DNA from 3 places in the Ottowia oryzae genome. Region 3 is predicted to be linked to each of the others. Evidence: predicted binding sites of a transcription regulator. Region 3 holds the regulator's gene; each other region holds the start of a gene.
What was found. The regulator LexA, encoded in region 3, represses DNA repair genes until DNA is damaged. The targets are predictions, from matches to a motif close to ACTGTATNNNNATACAGT.
Positions count from the first base shown of each region.

Region 1: a site for LexA is predicted at 6,069-6,086, ahead of C6570_RS03290 (putative DNA modification/repair radical SAM protein). Genes of this name have one in related genera too.
Region 2: a site for LexA is predicted at 3,250-3,267, ahead of C6570_RS11120 (PA0069 family radical SAM protein). Genes of this name have one in related genera too.

Region 1 covers NZ_CP027666.1:692,159-701,870, reverse strand. The annotation lists gene C6570_RS18480 (hypothetical protein) at 1-635, opposite strand, end outside; gene xrtQ (exosortase Q) at 686-1,600, opposite strand; gene C6570_RS03300 (VIT and vWA domain-containing protein) at 1,823-4,165, opposite strand; gene creD (cell envelope integrity protein CreD) at 4,478-5,878, shown strand; gene C6570_RS03290 (putative DNA modification/repair radical SAM protein) at 6,087-7,370, shown strand; gene C6570_RS03285 (UdgX family uracil-DNA binding protein) at 7,473-9,020, shown strand; gene C6570_RS03280 (hypothetical protein) at 9,489-9,712, shown strand, end outside.
Region 2 covers NZ_CP027666.1:2,415,891-2,425,602, reverse strand. The annotation lists gene C6570_RS11125 (phosphoethanolamine transferase) at 1-1,634, shown strand, start outside; gene C6570_RS11120 (PA0069 family radical SAM protein) at 2,071-3,234, opposite strand; gene C6570_RS11115 (cyanophycin metabolism-associated DUF1854 family protein) at 3,398-3,874, opposite strand; gene C6570_RS11110 (cyanophycin metabolism-associated ABC transporter) at 3,871-6,216, opposite strand; gene C6570_RS11105 (cyanophycin synthetase) at 6,443-8,596, shown strand; gene cphA (cyanophycin synthetase) at 8,647-9,712, shown strand, end outside.
Region 3 covers NZ_CP027666.1:3,536,827-3,546,538, reverse strand. The annotation lists gene C6570_RS16230 (hypothetical protein) at 10-303, opposite strand; gene C6570_RS16225 (3-hydroxyacyl-CoA dehydrogenase) at 567-2,096, opposite strand; gene C6570_RS16220 (D-2-hydroxyacid dehydrogenase family protein) at 2,204-3,211, opposite strand; gene C6570_RS18030 (hypothetical protein) at 3,760-4,251, opposite strand; gene lexA (transcriptional repressor LexA) at 4,424-5,092, opposite strand; gene adk (adenylate kinase) at 5,397-6,053, opposite strand; gene kdsB (3-deoxy-manno-octulosonate cytidylyltransferase) at 6,228-6,983, opposite strand; gene C6570_RS16200 (carboxylesterase/lipase family protein) at 7,350-9,128, opposite strand; gene C6570_RS16195 (Trm112 family protein) at 9,233-9,442, opposite strand; gene C6570_RS16190 (SMR family transporter) at 9,552-9,712, opposite strand, start outside.

The DNA.
Region 1 (9,712 bases), 1.1 Mb from region 3:
AAGCAGCGCTGCACGTTGGGGGCGGTGGCGGCTGGGCGGGTGGCGGCGGGGCCATTGCCTGGCGCTGCGGGTTGCAAGGCGCCGCTGGGCGCGTGCGGCGTGGCGCCCCAGGCATCGCCCGGCGCATCGCCCACATTTCCCGGAGACAGGCGGTTGGTCACGCGCAGCGCCACGGTTTGCAGCAGGGGCGCGGCGGTGTCATTGCGCTGGGCGGGCTGGGCGGGCGGCGCGGCGGCGGCCGCATTGGCGCGGGCGGGCAGCTCCAGCCGCTCGCCTTCGATGCGGTAGCCCAGCGCGCGAAAGCAATCGGCCGCCGGGTGCAGCATGCGCGTGGGCTGCGCCACTTCGCGCAGCACGACGATCTGGCGGCCGTCCGTCAGCCGCGCGATGCTGCCGGGAAAGCGGTCGGCAAAGCGCTGCTCTACGGCCGACAGCGCCAGCGGGCGCACGGGCACGCCCTGCCAGGTGCGCGGCAGCTCGCTGGCCAGGGTGGGCGCGGCGCGATCGGCATCGCCTGCGCCACCGCCCGCACCCGCCACGCCGATCGCGCTGGCCAGTGCACAGCCCAGCATGGCGGCGCCGAAAGCGGTCTTGGCCAGCACGCGCTGGGTGAAGCTGTTGAATGTGGTGTTCATGGTCTTATGCCTTTCTGGCGCTGGTGGGGCTTGCGCTGGTAGCTCTGGTTTCAATAGCACTGGTCGGCCGGTGCGCGGCGCGCGGCCAGGCCCATGCCCATGGCGATCACGCCGCAGACGGCGGCCAGCGCGGCCACGCCCACGCCTTCGTGCACGCCGGGCAGCTCGCCGTGGCCGCTGGCCTGCAGCGCCACCAGCACGCTGTTGCGAAGCACGTTGCCCACCAGCACGGCGGCGCCCACCAGCGGCAGGCGCAGCGTAAAGGCGCGGTCGCTGCGGCCGGCCCACAGCGCCACGGCGCAGGCGGTGAAGTAGCCCGCCCAGGCCATTTGCACGCCCGAGCAGGGCGCGTCCACGATGACCAGCACGCCGTTCACACTCAGGCTGCTGCCTTCGCGCACCACGGCAAACCACGGCGCCAGCAGCCAGCGGCTGGCCTCGGCCGTCAGCACGCGCAGCGGGTAGCCCGCGTAGAACTGCAGCGACGCGATCAGCGGCAGCGCCAGCACGGCCAGGCCCAGCACCGGCAGGCGCCCCACGGCCAGGCGCGGCGCGGGCCACAGCACGCCGCCCTGTACGCGCATGGCGCCGCGCCGGGTCACCGGTAAAAAGGCGAGCAGCCCCGCCGCCCAGGCCAGCACGGCGATCAGGCTGACGAGCAGCGCCGGTGCGGCGCCGCGCAGTACGGTGGCGGCCAGCGTGCCCGCCAAGGCGGCGGCCAGCCACGGCAGGCGCGGGGCGGTGCGCAAGTCGCGCCGCAGCGCCAGCACCAGCGCCGCCAGCGCGGCCAGCGCCAGCCAGCCCAGCGGGTCGTCTGAGCCGTCTTGCAAACGCGCGGCCATCCAGCGCCAGGTGGGCCACAGCGCGGCGGTTTGCAGCGCGACCCACGCCAGCGCGGGCGCGCGGTCCAGCCGCATGGACCAGGTTTGCAGGTGCGGGCGGCGCAGGAGGAAGGGCGTGGTCATGGCGGGTCTTAACGAGGTGGTTTGAAGTGTTTTGGGCCGCTGGCGCTGGTGCAGTCAGCGCTGGCAGCTATGAAATTGAGAGTTGATGTGCTCACCGCAAAGCACCGTGGCCAGCCAACGCCGCACCCGGATCTGCGCCGGGTGCCGGCCTTGCCGCCCGCCCGCACGAGATGGGCGAAGGCGCTGCAGGCGACTCCGGCGGTGCGCACGGTGCCGACTGGCTCACGCAGTGAATCGGTCCGTCCGCCTCCGTGCGGCGCACGCGCCCAGCACCGCCAGCACGACCAGCATCGCGGCCCAGGCATGCGGCTCGGGCGTGCTGCCCACTGCGGCGCCCAGCGCGCTGGCGTCGCCGCCCACGGCCAGGTTGCCAACGCCTTCGGGCAGCGGGCTGGGCTGGTTGGCGGTGGCGTTCTGGCCGCCGGGGTTGCGCACCACTTTGTCCACCGCGATGAAGCTGGTGTATTGCGTCAGCAGGCTGTAGTCCAGGCCCAGCTGGGTGATGGCGGGCCTTTGCGCGTCGCCGCCGGTCAGCGATTCCTCGTCGCTCAGCGCGGCGATGCGGTGGCGCGCCCACAGGCTGCGCAGGGCCGCGTTGCCGCTGCTGTTGGCCTGCGTGTCGATGGGCACGGTCTGGCTGACATGCCCCTGCGCCCCGCCTTGCGGCGCGCGGCCTTCCACGATCAGGCGGGGCGCGGCGGCGCTGCCGCTGGCCGGTTCGCGCCATTTGCCAAACAGCACGACGGGGCGGTCGGCCAGCACGTCGGGCAGGGCTTGGGGTTCGACGTCGTACACGTCCAGGCCTTCAAAGCGCGCCTTCACGCTGGTCATCACCGGGCTTTCGATCAGGCGGCGAAAGCGCTCGGCCTGGGCCTTGGCTTCGTCGGGGCGGGTGATGACGAAGGGCTCGCCCATGCCCGCGCGGGCCAGGCCTTCCATCAGCTGCCGGTTGACCGAGCCGCCGATGCCGAAGGCGAACACGTTGGCCTGGTTCAGGTGCTTGCGCACCAGGGCAAACGCCTCGGATTCCACGGTGACGTAGCCGTCGGTCACCACCACCACGGTACGCGCCACGTCGGGGTTCTTGGGCTCGGCGTACACGCGGCGCAGCGCGGGCAGCAGCTCGGTCGAGCCGCCGCCGCCCATCTCGTCAATGGTGCGGATGGCGGCGTTCACGTTGGCCGCCGTGGCGGGCACCGAGTGCGGCGACAGGAAGCGGTTGCTGCCCGAAAACAGCAGCACGTTGAAGGTGTCGCTGGCGCGCAGGTGGCCCAGCAGCTGGCGCATCAGCGCTTTGGCCGTCTCCAGCGGAAAGCCGTGCATGCTGCCCGAGATGTCCACCACGAAGATGTAGTCGCGTGGCGCGATCTCGGCCACCGGCACGGCCTTGGGCGGCTGCACCATGGCGAGGAAGAAGTTCTCTTTGTCGCCCTTGTGCAGCAGCACGCCCGACTGGATGGCGCTGCCCGCCAGCCGGTAGTCCAGGATGAAGTCGCGGTTGTTGCTGGCGCTGACACCACGCGAGCTGTTGCCCGCCAGGCGCACGCTGGCGCGCTGCGCGGCGCTGCCCGCATCCATCTGCGTGTCGATGGCGTGGCTGGGCGAGCGGATCTCTTGAATGCCCACCGGGCTGGCGAGCTGCACCTTGAGGTTGAACGCGCTGGTGGATGCGCTGCCTTCGCGCAGCACCGGCTGCGCCGGGAAGCCCTGCGCATGCGCCAGCGGATGGCCGCTGGTGGTTTCGGTGGGCGCTGCGCCGCCACCGCCGGGCCGCCCCAAGGTGGCGGCAGCCCCCTCGGGGGGCAGCGCACCAGGCGAAGCCGGGGAGCGTGGGGGCTCGTGACTGCTTGCGTAGCGGGGGCCGACCACCGTCGGGTAAACAAACTGGTACTGCCCATCGGTCGGCACCAGCAGTTCGTTGTAGCGCAGCTCCACCTGCACGTCGTCGCCGGGCAGGATGTTGGCCACGTTCATCTGAAAGACGTTGGGGCGGTGCTGCTCCAGCAGCGCGGCGGTCTTGCCTTCGGCCTTGGCGGCGTTGTATTCCACCTGGGCCTGGCGCTTTTCGCGGATCTGCGCGGTGATCAGCCGTTCGCCCACGCGCACGTTCATGCCGTTGACGGCGGCGCGGGTCGATCCGGGGAAGAGGTACTTCGCCTCGATCGGCACCGTGCCCTCATTTTTATAGCGCTGGGTGACCACCACATCGGCGATCACGCCGCTGATGTTCACCTGCACGTCGGTGCTTTTCAGCGGCAGCGCGTCCACGCCGGGCTGCGCGCCCTGGACGAAGAAGTACGGGCTTTCGGCCTTGGCGGGCGCGTCGTCGCCGTCCTGCGCACGCGCCAGCGGGCTGAGCAGCACCAGCCCGGCCAGCAGCGAATACCAGGCCGCGCGCTGCACCACCAAGGCGGCGGGGCGGACCGCGCGGGCAATGTGCGCCACGGCGCCGGGCACAGCAGCGTGCAAGGGGGGGACGACGGCAGCGTTCGGCACGGCATGCCAGGCGGCCTGCGGGAGCGCGCGCAGGGCCGTGAGCGGATCAAGCCAGAGAGAGGGGCGCATGGTGTTTTTTCCTTTGTTCTTCAGTCCCGTGAGGGCGGGGGGGTTTGGGGCTGCGCTACCAGCCCTCACACCACCGGCAGCGCATGGCCGGTACTTTGAAATTCGTGCTGGAAGGGACGATGAAGCGCGCAAGAAAAGCGAACGAATGCGAACGCGCGCCGCCGCGCTGTGTGAAGCCTGTGTGAAGTCGCGGTGAAAACCGGCCGTGGTCTGCCGCCCCTTGCTGGCGCGCACTTCACACGGCGTTCGAGCGCGGCGCCGAGCATCGGCCGCTTTCAAACCCATCCATTAACAAGAAGGGAAGGACGGCCGATGAACCGATTCAAGAACTGGCGCGACTCGATGCTGATCAAGGGCGCGGTGTTGCTGCTGTTGCTGCTGCTGTTGTGCATTCCGCTGTCGCAGATCGAATGGGTGATCCACGATCGCCAATCCACCGAGCAGGCGGCGGTGCAAGAGCTGGCGCAAACCTACGTGGGGCCGCAAACGCTGGTGGGCCCGGTGCTGGTGGTGCCGTATGTGGAGCGCTGGGAGGTGGCCGAGCGCAATGAGCGCGGTCAGCCTACCGCGCTGCAGCCCATGTCAGAACAGCGCTACCAGCTATTTTTTCCGCAGCAGACCGATCTGGTCGGCACGCTGGCGCCGCAGCTGCGCTACCGCGGCATCTTCACCGTGCCTTTCTTCCAACTGCAGGGGCAGATGCAGGGCCGCTTTGCGCCGTTTGCGCCGTCGCAGCTGGTGCAGCAGGTGCGCGGCTCGACCATCGAGGTGCAGACGCCCGCGCTGGTGCTGTCGGTCAGCGACCTGCGCGGGCTGCAAGGCGTGCCGCAGCTGCGCATGGCCGCCGCGCCGCTGAGTTTTGAGCGGCGCGCGCCGCACATTCCGGCCGCGGGCTGGCTGAGTTCGGCCGTGCACGCGCCGCTGTCGGGCGCCGCGCTGCAGGCTTTCAACGCCGGGCAGGCGCTGCCCTTTCAGCTGGATCTGCAACTGGCGGGCCAGGACGAGCTGGCGCTGGCGCCGCTGGCCGACGAGACAACGGCGCACCTCACCTCGCCCTGGCCGCACCCGCGCTTTGGCGGGCGCTTTCTGGCCACCGAACGCCGCGTGAGCGACGCGGGCTTTGACGCGCGCTGGCTCATCGCCGGCCTGACCAGCCAGGCGCGCGAGCAGGTGCGCGCCTCGCTGGGCGGCGACGAGGGCGCCCGCAGCGCGCGCGGCGAGCTGGACAGCTTCAATGTGGCGCTGGCCCAGCCGGTCAGCGTGTATTCGATGAGCGAGCGCGCAGCCAAGTACGGCGCGCTGTTCATCGCCCTGGTGCTGCTGGCGGTGTTCACGACCGAGCTGGTCAAGCGCCTGCGCCTGCACCCGGTGCAGTACGCGCTGGTGGGCCTGTCGATCGCGGTGTTCTTCCTGCTGCTGCTGGCGCTGTCGGAAAAGCTGGGCTTTGCCTGGGCCTACGCGGCAGCCGCAGGCGCCAGCGTGCTGCTGCTGGCCGTGTACTTCAGCGCGGTGCTGCGTGGCGTGAAGCGCGGCGGCGCGCTGGCGGCGTACGTGGCGCTGCTGTACGGGGCGCTGTATGCGCTGCTGGCTTCGGAAAACAACGCCTTGCTGCTGGGCGCGCTGCTGGTGTTCGGCATGCTGTCGGCCTTGATGCTGGCCACGCGGCATGTGGATTGGTGGCGCGTGGGCGGCGCGCCGGGCGACGGCACCTAGCCGCGCCAATCGATGGGGCAAGGGGGCCGGCGGCGGCTGCGCGAGTGAAGCCGTTCGCCCCCCGTCAGAATGTATTTGCTATTAATTGAGTAGCTGCTGGCGCTCTACAAATCAGCGCCAGAGCCGGTTTTCATTCACAGCCAACCCCTGCCCGCCAAGCCGCGCTGTGCGGGTTTGCAGATCGGCGCATACTGTATATACTGACAGTATGAGTGCCGTACTGAAGAAGCTGATGGTGCTGGCGGACGCAGCCAAGTACGACGCGTCCTGCTCGTCCAGCGGCGGGGCGCGGCGCGATTCGCGCGACCAGAAGGGCGTGGGATCGACCACCGGCACGGGCATCTGCCACAGCTACGCGCCGGACGGGCGCTGCATCTCGCTGCTCAAGATCTTGCTGACCAACTGGTGTGTGTACGACTGCCTGTACTGCGTCAACCGCGTGTCCAGCGACGTGCCGCGCGCGCGCTTCACCGTGGACGAAGTGGTGGCGCTGACGCTGGATTTTTACCGCCGCAACGTGATCGAGGGGCTGTTCCTCAGCTCCGGCATCATCCAGTCGCCCGACTACACGATGGAGCAGCTGGTGGCGGTGGCGCGCACGCTGCGCGAAGTGCACCACTTTCGCGGCTACATCCACCTCAAGACCATTCCCGACGCCAGCGAAGAGCTGCTGGCCGAGGCCGGGCGCCACGCCGACCGGCTGAGCATCAACATCGAGCTGCCCAGCCAGCCCGCGCTGGACACGCTGGCGCCCGGCAAAAGCGGCACGCAAATCCGCAGCGCCATGGCGCACATCCGGCTGCGGCTGGACGAGCACCGCAGCGCGCGCCAGCACGACGGGCGCATCCGCTCGCTGCCCGGCGCCCGGCCGCGCGCCGTGGCCACGCCGCGCTTTGCGCCCGCCGGGCAAAGCACGCAGATGATCGTGGGCGCCGACGGCTCTAACGACCGCACGCTGCTGCAAACCAGCGCCGAGCTGTACGGCGGCTACCGGCTGCGGCGCGTGTACTACTCGGCCTTCAGCCCCATCCCCCACGCCAGCGCCCGGCTGCCCGGCATCGCCGCGCCGCTGATGCGCGAACACCGCCTGTACCAGGCCGACTGGCTGCTGCGCTTTTACGGCTTTGAGGCGCATGAGCTGGTCACGCCCGGCGGCATGCTGTCGCTGGAGAGCGACCCCAAACTGGCCTGGGCGCTGGCGCACCCCGAGCGCTTTCCCATCGACCTGAACCGCGCGCCACGCGAGGTGCTGCTGCGCGTGCCGGGCCTGGGCGCGCGCACGGTGGCCAAGCTGCTGCAGGCGCGCCGGGTGCGCCAGCTGCGCCACGCCGATCTGGAACGCCTGGGCGCACCCGGGCGCAAAGCCCTGGGCTTCGTGCGGCTGCCCGACCACCGGCCCGACCCGCGCGCGGCGGCGGCGTGGCCATCGACGGCATCGCCTGGTTACGGCGCGGCCAGCGTGCCACGCCAGGGCGATCTGTTTGCGGCGTGAGCGGCAAGGCAACGGATAGACGCGCCGCGCGCCGCTCTACCGACCGCCCATCAGCGACACCGCTCAGCACGCCCCGCCACCGCGCACCAACGCCCTGCCCGCATGCCCCGCTACCTGGTCGAGCTGGACCCTGAAAACCCCGGCCCCACGCTGACCGCGCTGCACACCCTGCTCTTGGCCGGCGTGGCGGCGGACGATGTGCAATGGCGCGCACTGGACAGCGTGCAGGCCGAGCTGTTCAGCGCCACGCCAGCGCTCGCCGACGCCGACGACCACGGCGCCGCGCCCCCCAACGACGATCACGTTGATCCGGCCGCGGGCCGCATTACGCCTGCCCCACCGGTGCTGCACGCGCCCGTGCGGTACCCGCCGGACTGGGCCGCCGCGGGCCTGCCGCCAGCCTTTCACGCGCTGGCCAGGCTGGTGGCCATGCACAGCGATGCCGACCGCTTCACGGTGCTGCACCGCATGGCGCAGCGCACGCAGGCCGACCCACGGCATTGGCACGACACGCTGGCGCCCGAGCACGCGCGGCTGCAGGCGCTTGCACGCCAGGTGCGCCGTGAGATCCACAAGGTGCACGCCTTCGTGCGCTTTCGGCCGGTGGACACCCCCACCGGCGTGCGGCATGTGGCCTGGTTCGAGCCCGAGCACGCGGTGATGCGCGCGGCCGCGCCGTTCTTCGTCAAGCGTTTTGCGGCGATGGACTGGTCCATCCTCACGCCGCGCCTGTCGCTGCACTGGGACCGCCAGCGGTTGCGCCACGAAGCGGGCGCGGCCCACGCCGACGCCCCCTCGGCCGATGCCGGCGAAGCGCTTTGGCTGGCCTATTACGCCAGCATCTTCAACCCCGCGCGCGTCAACCCGGCCGCCATGGCCCGCGAGATGCCGCGCCGCTATTGGGCGGCGCTGCCCGAAGCGCGGCTGATCTCGCAACTGGTGCGCGAAGCGCCCGAACGCAGCGCGCGCATGCAGGCATCGGCCAGCCGCAACCTGCGCCGTCTACCGATGGCGGCAGTGCCCCCCATCCAACGCGCGCCACCCACTCCGCAAGCGCGCCTGCAGGACCTGGCCCGGCGTGCCCGCCATTGCACCGATTGCCCCTTGGGCCCCAAGGCCACGCAAACCGTGTGGGGCGAAGGCCCGGTGGGCGCCACCTTGATGCTGGTGGGCGAGCAGCCGGGCGACCAGGAAGACCTGGCGGGCCAGCCCTTCGTGGGCCCGGCCGGCCAGTTGCTGCGCCGCGCCATCGCGCAGCTGCGGTGGCCGGTGCAGGCGCTGTACTTCACCAACGCGGTCAAGCACTTTCGCTTTGAACTGCGCGGCAAGCGGCGGCTGCACAAGACGCCCGGCCAGCGCGAAGCGGCGGCGTGCTCGCAGTGGCTGGAGGCCGAGATCGCCGCCGTAGCGCCGCAGGCCATCGTCGCGCTGGGCTCTACCGCCGCCAGCAGCCTGCTGGGGCGCAGCGTTCGCGTGGGCGACTGCGCTGGGCAGTGGCTGCACCGCAGCGACGGCCTTGCCGTATGGGTGGTGCACCACCCCGCCGCGGTGCTGCGCCGCGCCGAATCTGGCGCGCCGGACATGGCTGCCTGGGTGCGCGCATTGGCCGGCGCCTGGCCCGAAGCGGCGACATTCGACGCGCCGGATTGAAGGGCCGGGCAATGCGTGAAGACGCGATCACGCTGGCGCTGGCAGCTTCGTTGCTAGCTCGACGTCGCGGCGGAATGTGTAACAACGCCGTGGTCGAATCCGTTGGCCTGCGCGCGGTGCGCGCTGGTCTGCAAACACGCACTTGCTGCTCGCCCGCCAGCGCCCTGAACGGCGCCCACAGTTTGTCCGGTCGAACAACCACTCGCTATGACATAAATAGCGCGTTGCGCCCGCCAGTGGTGCGATGCAACCATGTTTGAACCATATGCTAATACCAGTTGAACGCGATGCGAAGACATGTGAAAAATGTCGTGGTCGCCCCCTCACAAGCCCTGTGACCGCACGGCTGTGACCGTGCAATTTGTCGCGCAGCGGCGCAATGTCGGTGCGCCAAAACGGCCCATGAATGTCACAGTCACGTTTGTTTACCTACCAACGACAGCACATGCCGCTAGGCAAGGAGAAGATATGTCAGCCAAAAAAGTACGCGTGGAATTCCTGGACGGCTCTGGACAAGGCGTGGCCGGCGTGCCCGTCAAGGTGACGGGTTGCGCCGAGCTGCACTCGGCCCCCACGGGCCAGGCCTTCTTCCTGGTGGAAGACGAAAACTTTGCCGTGTTCGCCAATGGCAAAGAGGTCTACAAGGGCACGCTGTCCAGCCTGCCTGAAAAGATCGTGTTCCATCAAGACGG
Region 2 (9,712 bases), 1.1 Mb from region 3:
GCCGGTTCTCGCCGTGGGTCTGCGTGCTGCTCGCGGCGTTGTGGATGGCCGTGGTCGGCAATCTGCCCTTGTGGCGGGCGCTGGCCGCGCTGCCTGAGCTGGGCAATGCGCGCGGCCTGGCCTTTGGCCTGGCGTTTGGCGTGGGGGTGATGGCCATGCTGGTCATGGTGCTGGCGCTGTTCACCTGGCGCTGGACGCTCAAGCCCGCCGTGGCCATCTGCGTGCTGACGGCCGCGGGCGGCGCCTACTTCATGCGCACCTACGGCATCGTGATCGACCCGACGATGATGGTCAATGTGCTGCTGACCGACGGGCGCGAAGCGCGCGAGTTGCTCAGCTGGGGCATGGTGGGCAGCTTGCTGCTTACCGGCGTGCTGCCCGCCGTGCTGCTTTGGCGCCTGCCGCTGCGCTGGCCCGGTGCGGCGCGGCAGGCGCTTTGGAATGCTATCGCGTTCATAGCTGCTGCCGCTGTACTGGCGGGCGCTGGCGGCCTGTTCTTTCAAGATTTGTCCGCCACCATGCGCAACCACAAGCAGGTGCGCTATTTGATCAACCCGGTCAACACCTTCTACGCCTTGGCCATGGTGGGGCGCAAACCGGTGCAGCGCAACGGCGCCGCCGTGCTGCCAATAGCCGAGGACGCCCGCCTGCCCGCGCTGGCACCCGGCGCCAAGCCGCCGCTGGTGGTCATGGTGGTGGGCGAAACAGCACGCGCCGACCATTTCGGCCTGAACGGCTACGCGCGCGACACCACGCCCGAGCTGGCACGCGCCGGCGTCGTCAGCTTTCGCAACGCCTGGTCGTGCGGGACGAACACCGCCGCGTCGGTGCCCTGCATGTTCTCGCCGCTGGATCGCGAACCCTTTGCCGACCGCACCGCCAACACCGAAGGCCTGGCCGACGTGCTGCAGCGCGCCGGGCTGGCCGTGCTGTGGATAGACAACCAGGCCGGCGGCTGCAAGGGCGTGTGCGACCGCGTCCCCAAGGTGGACGACAGCGAGCTGCAGGTGCCCGGCCTGTGCAACAGCAACGGCGAATGCCTGGACGAGGTGATGCTGCGCGGCCTGGATGAACGCATCGCTCAGCTACCGCCCGAGCGCCGCGCGCGCGGCGTGGTCGTCTTCATGCACCAGATGGGCAGCCACGGACCGGCGTACTACCTGCGGTCGCCGCCCAAACAAAAGCGCTACGCGCCCGAATGCACCACCAACGCCCTGCAGCAGTGCGCGCGTGAGCAGGTGGTGAACGCCTACGACAACACCGTCGCCTACACCGACCAGTTCCTGGCCGACACCATCGGCTGGCTCAAAGGCCACGAAGCCAACTGGGCGCCGGCGCTGGTCTACCTGTCTGACCACGGCGAATCGCTGGGCGAAAACAACCTGTACCTGCACGGCCTGCCCTACCGGCTAGCGCCCGACACGCAAAAGCACATCCCCTGGGTCACCTGGCTGTCGCCGGGGTTTGAGCAGGAAAGCGGCATCCGCATGAGCTGCATCGCCCAGCTGCGCGACACCGAGATTTCGCACGACAACTACTTTCACAGCACCCTGGGCCTGCTGGGCGTGCAAACGTCGGTGCTGAACCCCGCGCGCGACATTTACGGCGCTTGCCGGGGCAAGGCGCCGGGCTAAGCGCCCAACGCGGCCACCCTGGCCAACGGCCCAATCGGGCGCCGCTGCAAGCGTCGGCCGTCCGGTCTGCATCCCCTCAGCGAGTCTTGCTGCGCGAATGGTCGTGCCCGGGCAAGCGGCGCGAAAGGTCTTTGCAGCGCTTGTGATGCCGACCCTTGACGACGGCTTTGCCGAAATCCGGCACATGGGCGCCCAGGACGGCGCCTGAAACACCCAGCGCGGCGCCAGCCGCCAGCACTTTGAAACGCCGGATCTCACGCGCCGGATCTCACGCGCCGGATCTCACACGTCGGATCTCATACGTCGGATCTCATATACGTCGCCGAGCGATGGCGCCAAGCAAGCCGATCGCTTCGCCCGGCAGTTTGCTACTCAATTCGTAGCTTCCAGCGCTGACTGCACCTGCGCCACAGGCCAATTGGATGGTCAAAACGCATCAGAACAGCGCCTGCTGCCCATTCAGCGCCGGTGGGCGAAACAGGTCCATGCGCAGGCCTTCGCGCGCGCGGTTCATGCCCAGGCGGGCGCAGGCGCGGGCAAAGCGCTGGCCCAGCAGATCGGCCCAGGTGCCCTCGCCCTTCATGCGGGCGCCAAAGCGCGCGTCGTACACGCGGCCGCCGCGCATTTCACGCACGCGCGCCATCACGCGCTCGGCCCGGTCGGGGTAGTGGGCGGCCAGCCATTCTTCAAACAGCGGCGCCACTTCCCACGGCAAGCGCAGCACGGTGTAGAACGCGTGGCGCGCGCCCACTGCGTGGGCGGCGGCCAGCACCTGCTCCATGTCGGTGTTGATGAAGGGGATCTGCGGCGCCACGCTGACGCCCGTGGGCACGCCCGCGTCGGCCAGGGTGCGCAAGGTGCGCAGGCGCCGCGCGGGGCTGGCGGCGCGCGGCTCCAGCTTGCGGGCCAGCTGAGCGTCCAGCGTGGTGATGGTGACGTAGACGGCCGCCAGCCCGCGCGCGGCCAGCGGCGCGATCAGGTCCAGGTCGCGCTCCACCGCGCTGGATTTGGTGATGATCGAAAACGGCTGCCGCGCCTCGGCCAGCACCTCGATCACGGCGCGGGTCAGGCGCAGCTGCCGCTCGATGGGCTGGTAGCAATCCGTCGCCGCCCCGATGACCAGGCCGCCGGGCCGGTAGCTGGGCGCGGCCAGCTCGCGCCGCAGCACGGCGGCGATGTTGCGCTTGGCGATCAGCCGCGTCTCAAAATCCAGGCCCGGCGACAAACCCAGGTAGCTGTGCGTGGGCCGCGCAAAGCAGTAGATGCAGCCGTGCTCGCACCCGCGGTAGGGGTTCAGGCTGCGCTCAAAAGGCAGATCGGGCGAATCGTTGGCGCAGAGCGCGCTTTTGCAGTCTTCCAGCCGGACTTCGGTAGCCAATGAGATGGCTTCATCGTCGCCCAATTCATCTTCAAAAACGGCTTCAGCGCCCGTGGGGTCTGCGCTGGCAGCTATCAAACTTGAAGTATTCGGCGCGGCCCAGCCATCGTCAAACGCCTCACGCTCGTCCTGGCTGAAGCGGTGCTGCAGGTTGCTGACCGCGCCACGGCCCTTGCGCGGGGCCGGCGGCGGGTGAAGCTGGATGGGAATAGGCTTGGGCATGAATCGCTTGAAACAACTGTGTCTTTATACAGTTATTTCAAGCGATTCGCCGCCCGCTTCATGCGAACACCCTGCCCGCGCCGCAGGTTCGCCACCGCCCGTCTCGGCACACGGAAAAAGGTGCCAAATCGCCCGCCAGCGCCCGTGCAGCCTGCGCCAGGCGCTATAAAAATCGATCCAGCAGCTTGCGGCTGTGCTTGTCCATCGCCTGCAGGTCGCGGATGAGGTACTGCACGCCGTGCGCATCGTTGACGATCAGCAGGCCCGGGCCCAGGCGGCGGATGTCTTCCTCGCCCTTGAGCACGAAGCGCGCCGCGCCACGGTCGGTCTGCACGTCCCAGGTGCTGGGCGTGCCAAAGCTGCTCACGCCGATCAGCCGCTGCAGCACGGGCATGAATTCGCGCTGCTCCAGCGCCTGTTCGACCTGCTCGCGCTGGGCGGGTGCCAGGGCGCTCAGGCGTTCGATCCAGGCCAGCTCATGCCCGTCGCCGTCGACCAGGCTCACGCCCTCGTCGGGCGCGGCGATGGGGAAGGCGCGCACAGCCACCACGCCTTCGTGGCGCTGGCCCTCGGCGTCGATCAGGATCAGGCGCCCGAAGGCGTCGCGCTGCAGGTCGAACACGGTGTTGGGGGCGCTCATCGGGCGTGCTCCTGGCCTGTGGCGTTGTCGCTGGCGGCATCGCGATGAACCGCGGGCGGCACTGGCGGGGTGGCGGTCAGCGCGGCCAGTTCGCGGTCGGCCACTTCCACCTCCAGCATGCGGTCGCGCTCGGCCTTTTCCTGGCGCGCCTGCGCTTCGTACAGGCGCCAGTAGGCGCCGCGCTGGGCGATCAACTGCTCGTGCGTGCCCTCTTCCACCTTGACGCCCTTGTCCATCACCACCAGCCGGTCGGCCTTGCGCAGGGTGGACAGACGGTGGGCGATGGCGATGGTGGTGCGCCCGCGCACCAGGTTGTCCAGCGCTTTCTGGATTTCGCGCTCGGTCTCGGTATCGACCGAGGCGGTGGCTTCGTCCAGGATCAGGATGCGCGGGTTGATCAGCAGCGCCCGCGCAATGCTGATGCGCTGGCGTTCGCCGCCTGACAGGCCCTGCCCACGCTCGCCCACCAGCGAGTCGTAGCCCTGCGGCAGGCGCAGGATGAATTCGTGCGCGTGCGCGGCACGGGCGGCGGCGACGATTTCGTCGCGCGTGGCGTCAGGCTTGCCGTAGGCAATGTTCTCGGCAATGGTGCCGAAGAAGAGGAAGGGCTCTTGCAGCACCAGGCCGATGTTGCGGCGGTAGTCGGCCACGCGCACCTGGCGCACGTCCACCCCGTCAACCAGGATGGCGCCCTCGGTCACGTCGTAGAAGCGGCAGATCAGGTTGACCAGCGTGCTCTTGCCGGAGCCGCTGTGGCCCACCAGGCCGATCATTTCGCCAGGCTGGATGGTGAGGTTCAGCCCGCGGATGACCGATCGGTTGCCGTAGCGCAGCGCGGCATCGCGCACCTCGATGCGGCCTTCCACGTGCGTCAGCGGCACGGGGTGTTTCGGCTCGGGCACGCTGGAGACGTGGTCCAGGATCTCAAAGATGCGCTTGGTGCCCGACGCCGCCTTTTGCGTGACCGAGACGATGCGGCTCATCGAATCCAGCCGGGTGTAAAAGCGCCCGATGTAGGCCAGAAACGCGGTCAACACACCCACGGTGATCTGCTGGCGACTGACCAGCCAGATGCCGCAGGCCCAGACCACCAGCAGGCCGATTTCGGTCAGCAGCGTGACGGTGGGCGAGAACAGCGACCAGAGCTTGTTCAGCTTGTCGTTCACCGCCAGGTTGTGGCGGTTGGCGTCCTTGAAGCGGTTGGCCTCGCGGTCTTCCTGGGCGAAGGCTTTCACCACGCGGATGCCGGGAATGGTGTCGGCCAGCACGTTGGTCACTTCGGACCAGACGCGGTCGATCTTCTCGAAACCGGTACGCAGGCGGTCGCGCACGACGTGAATCATCCAGCCGATGATGGGCAGCGGCACCAGCGTGACCAGCGCCAGCGTGGGGTTGATGGTGAACAAAATGACCGCCGTCATGACGATCATCAGCACGTCGGTGGCGAAATCCAGCAGGTGCAGCGACAGAAAGACGTTGATGCGGTCGGTTTCCGAGCCGATGCGCGCCATCAGGTCGCCGGTGCGGCGGCCGCCAAAGTACTCAAGTGAAAGTTTTAGAAGGTGTTCGTAAGTGGTTGTGCGCAGATCGGCGCCGATGCGCTCCGATACGAGCGCGAGGATGTAGGTCTTGGCCCACCCCAGCACCCAGGCCAGCAAGGCAGAACCCAGCAGGCCGGCCAGCAGCATCCCCACCAGCCCCGTATCGATCTGCTGGCCGTTCTGGAACGGGATCAGCACCTTGTCCATCAGCGGCATCGTCAGGTACGGCGGCACCAGCGTGGCGGCCGTGGCCGCCAGCGTCAAAAGAAAGCCGGCCAGCAGCTGCCAGCGGTACGGATGGGCGAAGCGCCACAGGCGAAACAGCGTCCACGTCGAGGGAGGTTTGTCCTCGGCGGGGCTGTCTTCGGTGTCCGGGGTGTCGTCCGCAGGCTCTGCCGCCAAAGCCGTTTGGCCGGCTGCTGGCAGCCCGCCTTCGGCGCCCTGGTGCGCCCGGGCTGCCTCAAAAGACCGCAGCAGCTGGATCGCGGCGGGGTTGTGCCCCAGCGTGAAGCGCCACACCGCCAACTGCCCCCCTGTATCGCGCAGCGCCAGGGTGCCAACGCCCGCGTAATCGGTGTGCGTCAGGGTCAAATCGGGATGCAAATCCCAGCTGCGCCACTCAGTTTCATCCGGAAACCGTGAAATAAGCCGTTGATTTGTAATGACCACCACGCCACTGCCAAAGCGCAGTCGCGAGTTCAAGTCAACGTCCAGCAGGCCCAGCACGTTTTCGGAAGGGCGCAGTGGCGCTTCTTCAGTCGATGAGCGACTCACGATTGAAGGGGAGGTCTGTAGCGACATGGAATCCAAACATGCGGGCCGGAAAGCACTGGCGATTTGGCCCCGATCACCAGAATTTGCAAGGAAAGCGAGCGCACTCCCAATGAGGCGAATCGATCAGAAAGAGCGTGGCGCCACCAGCGGTGGCGGATTGTATCCGCGGCCACTGGCGGTCACGGCCGACGTTGCTGCCGACGCAGGCGCTGCCCAGCCGGCCCGCACCTTCCCCGACATCGTGATCCGCAGCATGACGCATCTGCGCGGCCCCAACGTCTGGACGTACCGCCCCGTGATCGAAGCCGTGGTCGACATCGGCGCGCTGGAGGACTTCCCCTCCAACACCCTGCCCGGCTTCTACGAGCGCCTGACCGCCTGGCTGCCTGGGCTGATCGAGCACCGCTGCAGCGTGGGCCGCCGCGGCGGGTTCCTGATGCGCTTGCGCGACGGCACCTGGCCCGGCCACATCATGGAACACGTCGCGCTGGAGCTGCAAACCCAGGCTGGCATGAAAACCGGCTTTGGCAAGGCCCGCATGACGCAGGAGCCCGGCGTTTACAAAGTGGTAATCCGCACCCGCGACGAGGTGGTGGGCCGCCTGGCGCTGGAATCTGCGCGCGACCTGATCATGGCCGCCATCAACGATCAGCCCTACGACCTGGCGCCCGTCATGGCCAAGCTGAGCGATCTGGTGGATCGCCGCTGCCTGGGCCCCAGCACCGCCTGCATCGTGGACGCGGCGGCTGAGCGCTCGATCCCCTCCTTGCGCCTGAACGAAGGCAATCTGGTCCAGCTGGGCCAGGGCGCCGCCCAGCGCCGCATCTGGACGGCCGAGACCGACCGCACCAGCGCCATCGCCGAGGGCATTTCCCGCGACAAAGACTTGACCAAGCAACTGCTGGGCGCCGCGGGCGTGCCCGTGCCCGCAGGTGAGACGGTGGAAACCGCCGACGAAGCCTGGGAAGCCGCGGAGAGCATCGGCCTGCCCGTGGTGGTCAAGCCGTCCGATGGCAACCATGCGCGGGGCGTATCGCTGAACCTGAAAACCGAGCAGGAAGTGCGCGACGCCTTCGTCGCCGCCGAAAAAGAAGGCTCTGAAGTGATCGTCGAGCGCTTCATTCCCGGTCACGAACACCGCTTACTGGTGGTCGGCGGCAAGGTGGTGGCGGCCACGCGGGGTGAAATCACCCGCGTGAGTGGCGATGGCAAATCCAGCATCACCGAATTGGTGCGTACTCAGGTCAATACCGACCCGCGCCGCGGCGAGGAAGAGCAGTTTCCGCTGGACGTGGTTCGCATGGACGACGCCGTGGTGCTGCTGGAGCTGACCCGCCAAGGCCTGACGCCCGACAGCGTGCTGCAGCGCGGCCAGTCTGCCGTGGTGCAGCGCACCGGCAACATGGCCAACGACGTCACCCACCAGGTGCACCCGGACAACGCCGAGTTGATGGGCATGGCCGCGCGCGTCGTCGGCCTGGACATTGCCGGTATCGACCTGGTGGTGGAAGACATCAGCAAACCCATGATCGCCCAGGGTGGCGCCATCGTCGAAGTGAACGCTGGCCCAGGGCTGTTGATGCACCTCAAGCCCGCCGTTGGGCGCGCCCAGCCCGTGGGCGACGCCATCGTGAACCATCTCTTCCCCCCCGGCCAGAGCGGCCGGATTCCGATCGTCGGGCTGCTGGGCGCGGGCGAAAGCTCGCTGGCAGCGCGTCTGATCGCGTCCATGCTGCAGCTGCACGGCTGGCAGACCGCCCTGGCCTGCCGCGACGGGCTCTTCCTGGGGCCGCGCCAGCTGTCCAAAGCCGACGCGCGCCGCTATGAAGACGGCGAGCGCATGCTGATCAACCGCACGGTGCAGGCCGCCGTGCTGGAAACCACGCCGCGCCAGATCCTGACCGAAGGCCTGCCCTACGACCGCTGCCAGGTGGGCGTGGTGATGGGCCTGAGCGCAGCGGGCCTGGAAGACCTGTACGTGACCGAGGCCGATACCTTGCCCAACGTGGTCCGCACCCAGGTGGACGTGGTCTTGAGCGACGGCGCCGCCGTGCTGAACGCCGACGACGCCGAAGTGGCCGCCCTGGCGGAGTACAGCGACGGCGACCTGGTCTTCTACGCACTGTCGCCCGACAACGAGGTGGTGGTGGCGCACCGCGCCGGCAAAGGGCGCGCCGTGCTGGCCCGCGGTGACAGCATCGTGCTGGCCAAGGGCGCCGACGAAACGCCGCTGATCAACCTGTCGGCGCCCATTTTTGGCTCTATCACCAGCGAGCCGCCGCACGATGTGCGCCCCCAGGTGCTGGCCGCCGTGGCCGCCGCCTGGTCGCTGGGCGTGTCGCCTGACCTCATCCGTGCGGCTTTGTTGCGATTTGGTGAGGCTCCACACAACTTGGCTGTCCACTGATTTCGGACTCGCCGCGTTAGTCATTTCGTATCCCCTCTTCAGGATCTTTCATGGAAGTCAATCGCACTCGCGCACTGCGCGGCCCGAACCTCTGGAGCCGCCATACGGCCATCGAAGCCGTGGTCACATGCGACGGGGCTGAACGCGACCTGAGCGCCAATCCGGCGTTTGAAAAGCGTCTGCGTGAGCTGTTTCCCTCTGTCGGTGCCTTGCACGCCAACAAGCCGAGCACGCCGATCTCGATGGCGCACGCCCTGGAATTGACGGCGCTGGCACTGCAAGCTGAAGCGGGTTGCCCTGTGACTTTCAGCCGCACGACCGAAACCGAGATTCCCGGCACCTTCCAGGTGGCGGTGCAATACACCGAGGAAGCGGTTGGCCGCCTGGCACTGCAGAAAGCCGAAGCGCTGTGCGCGGCTGCGGCAGCGGGCACCGATTTCGACGTGACCGCCGTGATCGCCGAGTTGCATGAGCTGGACGAAGACGAGCGCCTGGGCCCCTCCACTGGCGCCATCGTGGATGCGGCCGTCAAGCGCGGCATACCCTTCAAACGCCTGACCAGCGGCAGCCTGGTGCGCCTGGGCTGGGGCAGCCGCCAGCGCCTGATTCAAGCCGCCGAGGTGGACGGCACCAGCGCCATCGCCGAAGCCATTGCGCAGGACAAGGACCTGACCAAGAAGCTGCTGCATTCCGCCGGCGTGCCGGTGCCGCTGGGCCGCCCGGTCGAAGATCTGGCAGACGGCTGGGCCGTCGCCGAGGAAATTGGCCTGCCCGTGGTGGTCAAGCCGCAGGATGGCAACCAGGGCAAGGGCGTGACGGTGGGCATAACCGACCGCGCGCACTTTGACATTGCCTACGCCGCAGCCGCCGAATACGGCGTGGTGATGGTCGAGCGCTACCTGCCCGGGCACGATTTCCGCCTGCTGGTGGTGGGCAACCGCCTGGTCGCCGCTGCGCGCCGCGACCCGCCCCTGGTCATTGGCGATGGCGAGCACACCGTTCGCCAACTGGTGGACGAAGTCAATCGTGACCCGCGCCGAGGCGTTGGCCACGGCACCTCGCTGACCAAGATCCGCTTTGACGCCATCGCCGAAGCGCGCCTGGCCGCGCAGGGGC
Region 3 (9,712 bases):
GGGGGCCGCTTATTCGGGCGTGGAAGGGTCGCCGTCAGCGCCGGGCGCGGCCTCGGCCTGGCGGGCCAGTTCTTCGTCGCTGAGCGGGGGCAGCTCGTCCAGCTCGGCGATCTGCTGCAGCTCTTCGGGCGTGCGGCCGGTGCCGGGCAGCAGCGCGCGGTCGATCTCGGCCTGCAGCAGGGCGCCTTCGTCGGCGATCAGCGGCTGCGGCGTCGTGGCCGAGTCGGCCGTGGGCCCCGGCTTGGCCTTGGCCAAGTCATCCAGTGCTTTGGCGAAGTCACCGTCTTTGGGTGTGATGCTCATCGAAGTCTCCTTGGCGACATTTGCTATCACTTGAGTAGCTGCTGGCGCGCTGTCAGCAAGCGCTTGAGGCCGATTTGACCACAAGTCCAACGCCCGGGCGCTACGCCACAGTCGGTGGCTGCCGAAGACGCTGGCACTGTCTCAAACGCCCGCCAAGCGCACGCCCCATCAACGAACGCCATGCCCGGACCCGCGCCGGGCATCGGCGTTGTCCCCCTCGCGCAGCAGAGGGGAAGCCGCGTCAGCGGCTCAGGGGGTGTTGCTTACTCTTCCTCGTGCATCAGGCTCAGCCCGATGGCGCCGCGGCGGCGCAGCCAGGGGCTGGGGCGGTAGCGCGGGTCGCCGTAGACGGTTTGCAGGTTGAACAGCACTTCCAACACGTTGGTGGGGCCGAACTTGTCGCCCATGGCCAAGGGCCCCAGCGGGTAGCCCAGGCCCAGGGTGACGGCGGTTTCCAGGTCTTTGGGCGTGCACACGCGCTGCTGGCACATGTCCGCCGCGATGTTGATGATGGTGGCCACCACGCGCTGGGTGACAAAGCCGCCCGAATCGCGGATCACGCTGACGGGCTTGCCATCGCGCGCGAACAGCGCGTGCGCGGCGTCGCGCATGTCGGCGCGCGTGGCCGGGTTGGTGGCCAGCACGCGGCGCTTGGTGGCGCTGTCGTCGATCAGCATGTCGATGCCCACGGTGCGCGCCGGGTCCAGCCGCTCCACCACGGCGACGGTGGTCACGTCAAAGCCCAGCGGCGCTACCAGCGTCAGCGCCTGGGGCGAGGGCGATTGGCCCGTCTCGATCTTCGCGCCCAGGTCTTTGAGCAGCTGGTACAGCTCAGCCCGGCGCGCGGCGCGGGTCGACACCCACACCGGCGGCATTTCGGCCACCACGGGCACGGGAGGCTCGGGCGCGATCTGCGCGGCGCCGTCGACGTAGCTGTAAAAGCCGTCGCCCACCTTCTTGCCCAGCACGCCGCCCGCCAGGCGCTGCGCGGTGATCACGCTGGGGCGAAAGCGCGGCTCTTCGTAGTACTGGCGGTAGATGGATTCCATCACCGGGTGCGACACGTCCAGCGCGGTCAAATCCATCAGCTCGAACGGGCCCAGCTTGAAGCCCACCTGGTCTTTCAGGATGCGGTCGATCGTGGCGAAATCGGTCACGCCTTCGCTGACGATGCGCAGCGCCTCGGTGCCGTAGCCGCGCCCGGCGTGGTTAACGATGAAGCCAGGCGTGTCGCCCGCCTGCACCGGGGTGTGGCCCATCTGGCGCGCGTAGTCGGCCAGCTGGCGGCACACGTCGGGCGAGGTTTTCAGCCCGGCGATCACTTCCACCACCTTCATCAGCGGCACCGGGTTGAAGAAGTGGTAGCCGGCAAACTGCTGCGGGCGCTTCAGCCCCGCCGCAATGGCCGTCACCGACAGCGACGAGGTGTTGGTGGCCAGCACGGCGGTGGGCGCCACGATGTCTTCCAACTCGGCGAACAGGCTCTTCTTGACGTCCAGCCGCTCGACCACTGCTTCGACCACCAGGTCGCACCCGGCCAGGTCGGCCAGCGTGGCGGCGGCCTTCAGGCGCTCTTTCTGCGCGGTGGCCTGCTCGGGCGTCAGGCGGCCTTTTTCAACCAGCTTGTTCCACTGCGCGCCCAGCGCTTCGCGCGCTTTTTCGACGGCGGCGGCCTGGGTGTCAAAAAGAACGACGGTGCTGCCGGCCTGCGCCGCAATCTGGGCGATGCCGCGGCCCATGGCGCCGGTGCCGACGATGCCGACGGTGGTGAAGAGGGGGGCTGAAGTGCTCATGCGCTGAATTATGGGGCAGCATGGCGCGCCAGTTCATCAACGCTGGTTGCTATCAGATAAGTAGCTGCCAGCGCAGGCTGAGACTGCGCCAGCGGCCTAAAAGATGCTTAGCGCCTGACCTGCAGCGCGCCGGGGTTGACGATGTTCGTCGGCGTGCCGCGCAGGTAGCTGAGCACGTTGTCGAACGCCGCGCCGAAGTACAGCTCATAGCTGTCCAGCTCCACGTAGCCGATGTGCGGCGTGCAGATGCAGTTTTCCAGGCGCAGCAGCGCGTGGCCTTGCAGGATGGGCTCGCTCTCGAACACGTCCACCGCGGCCATGCCGGGGCGCCCGCGGTTCAGGGCGCTGACCAGCGCGTCAGGCTCGATCAGTTCGGCGCGCGAGGTGTTGACCAGCAGCGCCGTCGGCTTCATGCGGCCCAGGTCGGCGAGCCGGATCATGTGGTGCGTGGCGTCGCTCAGCCGCAGATGCAGCGACAGCACGTCCGACAGCGCGAAGAACTCCTCGCGCGTGGGCGCGGTGGCGTAGCCGTCATGGCGCGCGCGCGCCATGGATTCGGGCGACCCCCACACCATCACCTGCATGCCAAAGGCGCGGCCGTAGCCCGCCACCAGCTGCCCCACCCGGCCGTAGCCCCAAATGCCCAGCACGCGCCCGCGCAGCGCCGTGCCCAACCCGAAATTGGCGGGCATAGAGGCGGATTTCAGCCCCGACTGCTGCCACGCGCCGTGCTTGAGGTTGCCGATGTACTGCGGCAGGCGGCGCGCCGCCGCCATGATCAGCGCCCAGGTCAACTCCGCCGGCGCCACGGGCGAGCCCACGCCTTCGGCCACGGCGATGCCGCGCTCGGTGCACGCCGCCACGTCCACGTGGCTGCCCACGCGCCCGGTCTGCGAAATCATGCGCAGGCGCGGCAGCTTTTCAATCAGCTGGCGGGTGATATGGGTGCGCTCGCGAATCAGCACGATCACCTCGGCATCGCGCAGCCGCACCGACAACTGGCCCAGGCCCTTCACGGTGTTGGTATAGACCTTGGCGGAATGGGGCTCGAGCTTGGTCGCCACGGCCAGCTTGCGCACGGCGTCCTGATAGTCGTCGAGGATCACGATATTCATCCCGCCATTGTGCCGCCGCCGCGCAGCGGCCATGGGATCGGGCGCGCCAGGGCCGTGGCGCCTGCAGGGTGAGCGGCGAAATCGAAGTGGGGCTGCGCTGCTCGCGGTGCGCGGGAACGTGATCCGCTGTGGCTGGCTGGCTGGCTGGCTGGCTGGCTGCGCCGCTCTGCGCTGCGCTGGCCGCACCTGGCGCTTTGCGTCTTCGCGCGGCCTGTGCAGGGTTGGGCCGGTGCGCAGCGCAGTGGCGAGGCGCGTTGGTGCGGCGTCAAGGCGCCGCGCTCGATGCACCCGATGCTCTGCAATAACCCTTAGCCGCACGCTGGACGATGCGTACGCCACAGAGACCCCGACCGCTTTGGATGCTGATGCGCATCGGCCTACGGCTGAGTTCACCTCGCGCAATGTTGCGGGCTGCGGCGCCAAACACTCAGCAGACCGAACATGCGGCCTGAGGCGCATCCGTGTCAGGCGCTGGTTATGGGCCGATCAGGGTGTGAGCCGCTCCGCTGTTGGTTGACAGTCCTGCGCTGTCGCCCGCCGTGGGCCGATCAGGCGCGCAGCGCCATCGCGTCGGCCACCGCCTCGGCGCGGGCCAGGCGCTCCAGCTCGGCGCAGACATCCACCAGCCGTCCCGTCAGGCGCAGGCTGCCGGGACGGCTGGGGTTGGGCGCACTCACCGCCCTACCTACGGCCGCGACGCTGCGCACCGGGGCATCCGTCGCAAGTAGCGGGCGGGCAGGCGTCTCGGCAGGTGCAGGGGGCTTTGGGGCGCCGCCCACACGCTGTGCGGCTCGGCGTTGGGCTGCAGCCACCCACGAAGCAGGCGCTAGAGCAGTCGGGGCAGCGGACGAGCCTGCTGCTGTGGACGACGAACCGGTGTCGACCGGGGCCGCCACGCGCCACCGGGCGCGGCGGTAAGCCGGGATGGAGCCGCCAGCGGGCATATCCGCCAGATAAATGACGTTGGAGGCAACGATGCTGGCTGCGGCGCGGGGGGCGGCAGCGTTCAGCGCCGCGTCGGAAATCGCTTGGGTACCCATGTAAAACCTTTCAGGCAATGTAGGTTGGACATAGGCGAGATTGATGTTCGGGAAGGCGGTGAAGCCATCCCTTTCGCGCCGCCGTAGGGTGTGGGCAAGAAACCAGGCGCCCTGAGGGCACGGTGGTCTTGCCTGCACGCCCGCCACCTGCAGCGGCGCGAGTGGGGTCGCGCTACAGCAGCATGCTGTTGCGGATCAGGCCAACGGCCAGGCCTTCGATCTCGAACGGTTCGCCGGGCTGCACCACGATGGTGGGGTAGTCAGGGTTTTCGGCGTGCAGCTCGATCTGGTTCTTCTGGCGGTGAAAGCGCTTGACGGTGACGTCATCGCCCAGGCGCGCCACCACGATCTGGCCATTGCGGGCCTCGCGCGTGGACTGCACGGCCAGCAGGTCGCCATCCATGATGCCCGCGTCGCGCATGGACATGCCGCGCACGCGCAGCAGGTAGTCGGGCCGGTGCACGAACAGGCTGGGTTCTATGTGGTAGGTCTGGTCGACGTGCTCTTGCGCCAGGATGGGCGAGCCCGCCGCCACGCGGCCCACCAAGGGCAGCGCCAGTTGCGCCATGCCGGGCAGCGTCAGGCTGAAGGCATCCGAGCGGGCGGAGCCGGGGCGGCCCGAGCCCTTGAGCCGAATGCCGCGCGAGGTGCCGCTGACCAGCTCGATCACGCCCTTGCGCGCCAGCGCCTGCAAATGCTCTTCAGCCGCGTTGGCGGATTTGAAGCCGAGCTGCGCGGCGATTTCGGCCCGCGTAGGCGGAGCGCCCGTGCGCGCGATGGCGTGCTGCACCAGCTCCAGAATCTGTTGCTGGCGGGCGGTGAGCTTGGGACTGTCGGTCATGGAAGGCCTCCGTCGGACGCGGTTGGGGGTTGCGCCCCACTGTGTTGATATCCAGTGCCTGTATTTTTAACCAGTTCCTTGGCGATTGCAAGCGGGTGGCCAATCCACCGCATCCCGACCCACGCATCCGTCAGCGCGCAGGTGCGTCTGCCCCCGGTTTGGGTGACCACCCGCTGCACCGTGACGAAAAACAAAAAGGGCATCGGCTTGTGCAGCCCATGCCCTTTTGTGTTGGCGATGCAAGAGGCGCGCCGTCCGCCGGTACGCCTCGCGCCGGGCAGCCCAAGCGGCCCGGTGGCTGGCCTCAGTTGGCCAGCGCCTGCAGTGCGCGCGCGGTGATTTCCTCGACGCTGCCGGTGCCGCTGATCTTGCGGTACTTGGGCGCGGCGGACGGCTCTTTGCCGGCCCATTCGCTGTAGTAGCTGACCAGCGGGCGGGTCTGGTCGTTGTAGACCTGAAGGCGCTTGCGCACGGTTTCTTCCTTGTCGTCATCGCGCTGCACCAGCGGCTCGCCGGTCAGGTCGTCCTTGCCTTCGGCTTTGGGCGGGTTGAACTTGACGTGGTAGGTGCGGCCGCTGGCCGGGTGGCTGCGGCGGCCGCTCATGCGTTCGATGATGGCGTCGAAGGGTACGTCGATTTCCAGCACGTAGTCCAGCTTCACGCCGGCCTGCTTCATCGCTTCGGCCTGCGGAAGGGTGCGCGGAAAGCCGTCAAACAGAAAGCCGTTGGCGCAGTCGGGTTGGGCGATGCGCTCTTTGACCAGATTGATGATCAGCTCGTCGCTGACCAGGCCGCCCGATTCCATGACGCCCTTGGCTTGCAAGCCCAGCGGGGTGCCCGCTTTCACGGCGGCGCGCAGCATGTCGCCGGTGGAAATCTGGGGAATACCGTACTTTTGCGTGATGAAGGCCGCTTGCGTGCCTTTGCCGGCGCCGGGGGCGCCCAGAAGTATCAATTTCATCTCTCTCCTCGGGTATGTGGGGCCGGTGCGGGGGCAGTCGCTGTCAGCACGCGGGTCAAACCATCTGGCGCCGGACCAGCGTGCCCGCGCCTGCACGCCGCACTCGGCGGTTTCCAATCAAGAATATCACGCGCAAGCCCTCAATTGCCTGACGCGCCAGGGGTGCGTTGCGCCTTACGCCCACAGGCGGCGAACGCGCTCCAGATCCTCGGGCGTGTCCACGCCGGGGCCGGGCGCGGCGCTGGCGATGTGCACGGCAATGCGGTGCCCGTGCCACAGCGCGCGCAGCTGCTCCAGCGCCTCGCACTGCTCCAGCGGCGCGGGCGCCATGCGCGGAAACGCCCGCAGGAAGGCCGCGCGGTAGCTGTACAGGCCGATGTGGCGCAGCGGGGCGGGCGCGGTGGGCAGCTGCGTGATGCCGCCGGCAAAGCCGTCGCGCCACCAGGGCAGGGGCGCGCGGCTGAAGGTGAGCGCCAGGCCCTGCGCGTCGGTGATCACTTTCACCACGTTGGGGTTGGTGAATTCTTCTATGCTTTCGATAGCTTGCGCCGCAGTACCCATCTGCGCTGGCGAGCGTTTTGACAGCAAACCGGCCACCGCGTCGATCAGCGCCGGGTCGATCAGCGGCTCGTCGCCCTGCACGTTGACCACGATGTCGTCGCCCGTCAGGCCGAGCTGCTCGCAGGCTTCGGCCAGGCGGTCGCTGCCGCTGGGGTGGTCGGCGCGGGTGAGCAGGGCGCGCACGCCGTGGTTGGCGCAGGCGGCGGCGATCTCTGGCGCGTCGGTGGCCACCAGCACCTGCGCGGCGCCCGATTGCTCGGCGCGCTCGGCCACGCGCACCACCATCGGCTTGCCGGCGATGTCGGCCAGCGGCTTGTTGGGCAGGCGCGTCGAGGCCAGGCGCGCGGGGATGAGGACGGTGAAGCTCATGGAACGAGAGGGTTAGGCGCTGGGCGCGCGAGGGGCCCAGGCAAGCGGGCGAACGAAGCGAGCATTGTGGCGCGGCTGCGGGCCAGGCTCACCGACCCGCGAGCCAGCGGGCCGAAGCGCCTGCTACCGGGCGAATAGGCCCATCAGCGAACAAGGCAGCCGGCCAGTCGGTCATCAAGGTCAGCGCGCGCCAGCGCAGCATCGAACCCTAAGATACTATCTATTTTGTAGCTGCCAGCGCTGGTGCGTAGGTCGCCAGGGGCTGATTTCATTGGAAACCTGAATCGCCCCCTGTGCATGAAAAAGGGCGGCGGCTCGTCCGCCGTCGCCCTTCCGCTGTTGCCCCCGCCAGCGCGCGCCGCGGCGCTATTGCACGGAGATGCGCTTGGCCGTGGCCGAGGCGTCGAACAGCAGCACGCGCGGCCAGTTGGGCCAGGCGGTGCCCAGCGCCGCGTCGTTGGGGTCGCCGCTGCGGGCGAACGCGGCCAGTGCGCCCATCATCGCGCCCGACAGTGCCTCGCGCCCGCCTTGGTTGGCGTCGGTCACGATCACGTTCGCATACAGCGACGGGCCGAAGTTGCCCAGGATGAAGGGCACGTCGAACGCGTGCGCGGCGCCGTACACGTCGTTCCAGGGGGCGGCTTCCTGCTTCCAGTCAAAGCGGTAGGCCCACACCTGGCCGGGCGTTTGCGTGATGAAGGCGTTGAGCATGTTGTCGCGCAGGGCGCCGAAGAACTTGGCGTCCAGCTCGGCGATGGCCGGGTCGTACGCGGCGCCGTCGGGGTAGGCCGGGTTGATGATGTCGCCAAAGGTGGCCGCCTTCACCTTGGCCGGGTCGAACAGCACCGAGAACAGCTGCGCATCGTTCAGCCTGATGCCCGCCGGCCGCCCCACCAGCGGCAAGAACGACGTCAGCAGCTTGCCCTCGGCGTTGGTCATGCCCGCCAGCAGCGGCGTCTTGACGTAGTCACCCGCCAGGATGGCGGCAATCGGGTCGGTGGCGACCACCGTGCCTTCGGGAATCGGCCCGCTGGCGGTGCTGTTGGGCAGCGCCCCCATGGTGCGCAGGCCTACCGTCAAAAGCGTGCTGGCGGGTTTGGCGCGCAGGTAGGCGGCGATGTCGGCGTGGCTGTGCCCTTGCACCCAGGCGGTGGCGGCTGCGGCGTCGGCGGCGGTGCCGTCGTCGATCAGCAGCTTGAGCAGCAGCACGTTGGACAGCGCCTCGTACGTGGCCACCGTGTTCAGCGCGGGGATGTAACCGTTGTTGCCCGCCAGGTTGTTGGCGGGCTGCGGAAAGCCGGGGCTGGTGGCCACCGAGATGCCGCCCGACAACGGCGCCAGCTTGTGGAACAGCCCCGCCGTGCGCTGGCCGGGCGCGGTGGCCACCGCCAGGATGTTGATGGCGCCGGCGGATTGGCCCGTCAGCGTCACGTTCTTGGCGTCGCCGCCGAATTCGCCGATATTGTCTTGCACGAAGCGCAGCGCTTGTGCGATGTCCAGCAAGGCGTAGTTGCCCGATTGGTCTTCGGGCGTCAGCGTGGGGTCTACGGCCGTGTCGCGCAGCGCGGGGTGGCGGAAAAAGCCCAGCTGCCCCAGGCGGTAGTTGGCGCTGACGACGACCGCGTTGGCCTTCTTGGCCAGCGCCGCGCCGTCGTACACCGGGTCGCCCGAGTAGCCGGTGACGTTGCTGCCGCCGTAGATGTAGACGATGACGGGCAGTTTTTTTTCGCCACTGGCGGGGCGCCAGATGTTCAGCGTCAGGCAGTCTTCGCTGCCCGGCGTGTGGCCGCTGGCCAGGTTGTCGCCCACGGTGGCGTCAAACGTGTTGTTGTTGCCCGGGCTGTAAAGGCGCGGGTTCTGGATGCACCCGGCGCCAAAGCGCGTGGCGTCCAGCGTGCCGGACCAGGCCAGGGGCGGGCGCGGGGCCTTCCAGCGCAGGGCGCCCACGGGCGGCTGCGCAAACGGCACGCCCTTCCAGAAATAGGTGCCAGAGCGGGCGCTGTCGTCCACGCCCTGCACGTCGCCATAGCGGGTGCTGCGGTTTTCGGGGTTCACGTCGTCACTGCCTCCACAGGCGCTGAGGGTCACGCTGGCGGCGGCCAGCGCAATGAGCGTGCCCTGGCGCACGCGGCTGAGAAACGTCATGGCTTGTCTCCGTCGCTGTCGTTATCGAGGCGCAAGCCATCGTAAGCGGCAGCGGCGCAAGCCGGCCATCGGGGTTTGCCATTGCCATGCGGCGCGGCGGGGTTTCAGCCCACCAGGGGTGTGCGGGGCGGCAGCGCTTCCAGCTCCGCGTCGCTCAGCGTGCGCGCCTCTACTTCCAGCATGATCGGGATGCCGTCGCGCACGGGGTAGGCCAGTCGGGCCGAGCGTGAGATCAGCTCTTGCCGCTCGCGGTCAAAATCCAGGGGCCCCTTGGTGACGGGGCAAACCAGCAGTTCCAGCAGTTTCGGGTCCATGGCAATACGTGGTGGTGGTGTGGTGGTGTGGTGGGTTGCAGCCTGCATTGTCGCTACAGGCGGTGAAGCGGTGAGGCGGGCCGGCGGTGAGGGGCGCTGGCACGCGCAGTCAGTGCGCCGCCGTTTTCGACAGCAGGTTCATGACCAGCACGCCGGCCACGATCAGCGCCATGCCCAGCAGCGCCCAGGCGTCCAGCTTTTCGCCAAAGACTATCCAGCCCACCGACGCGATCAGCACGATGCCCAGCCCCGACCAAGTGGCGTACACCA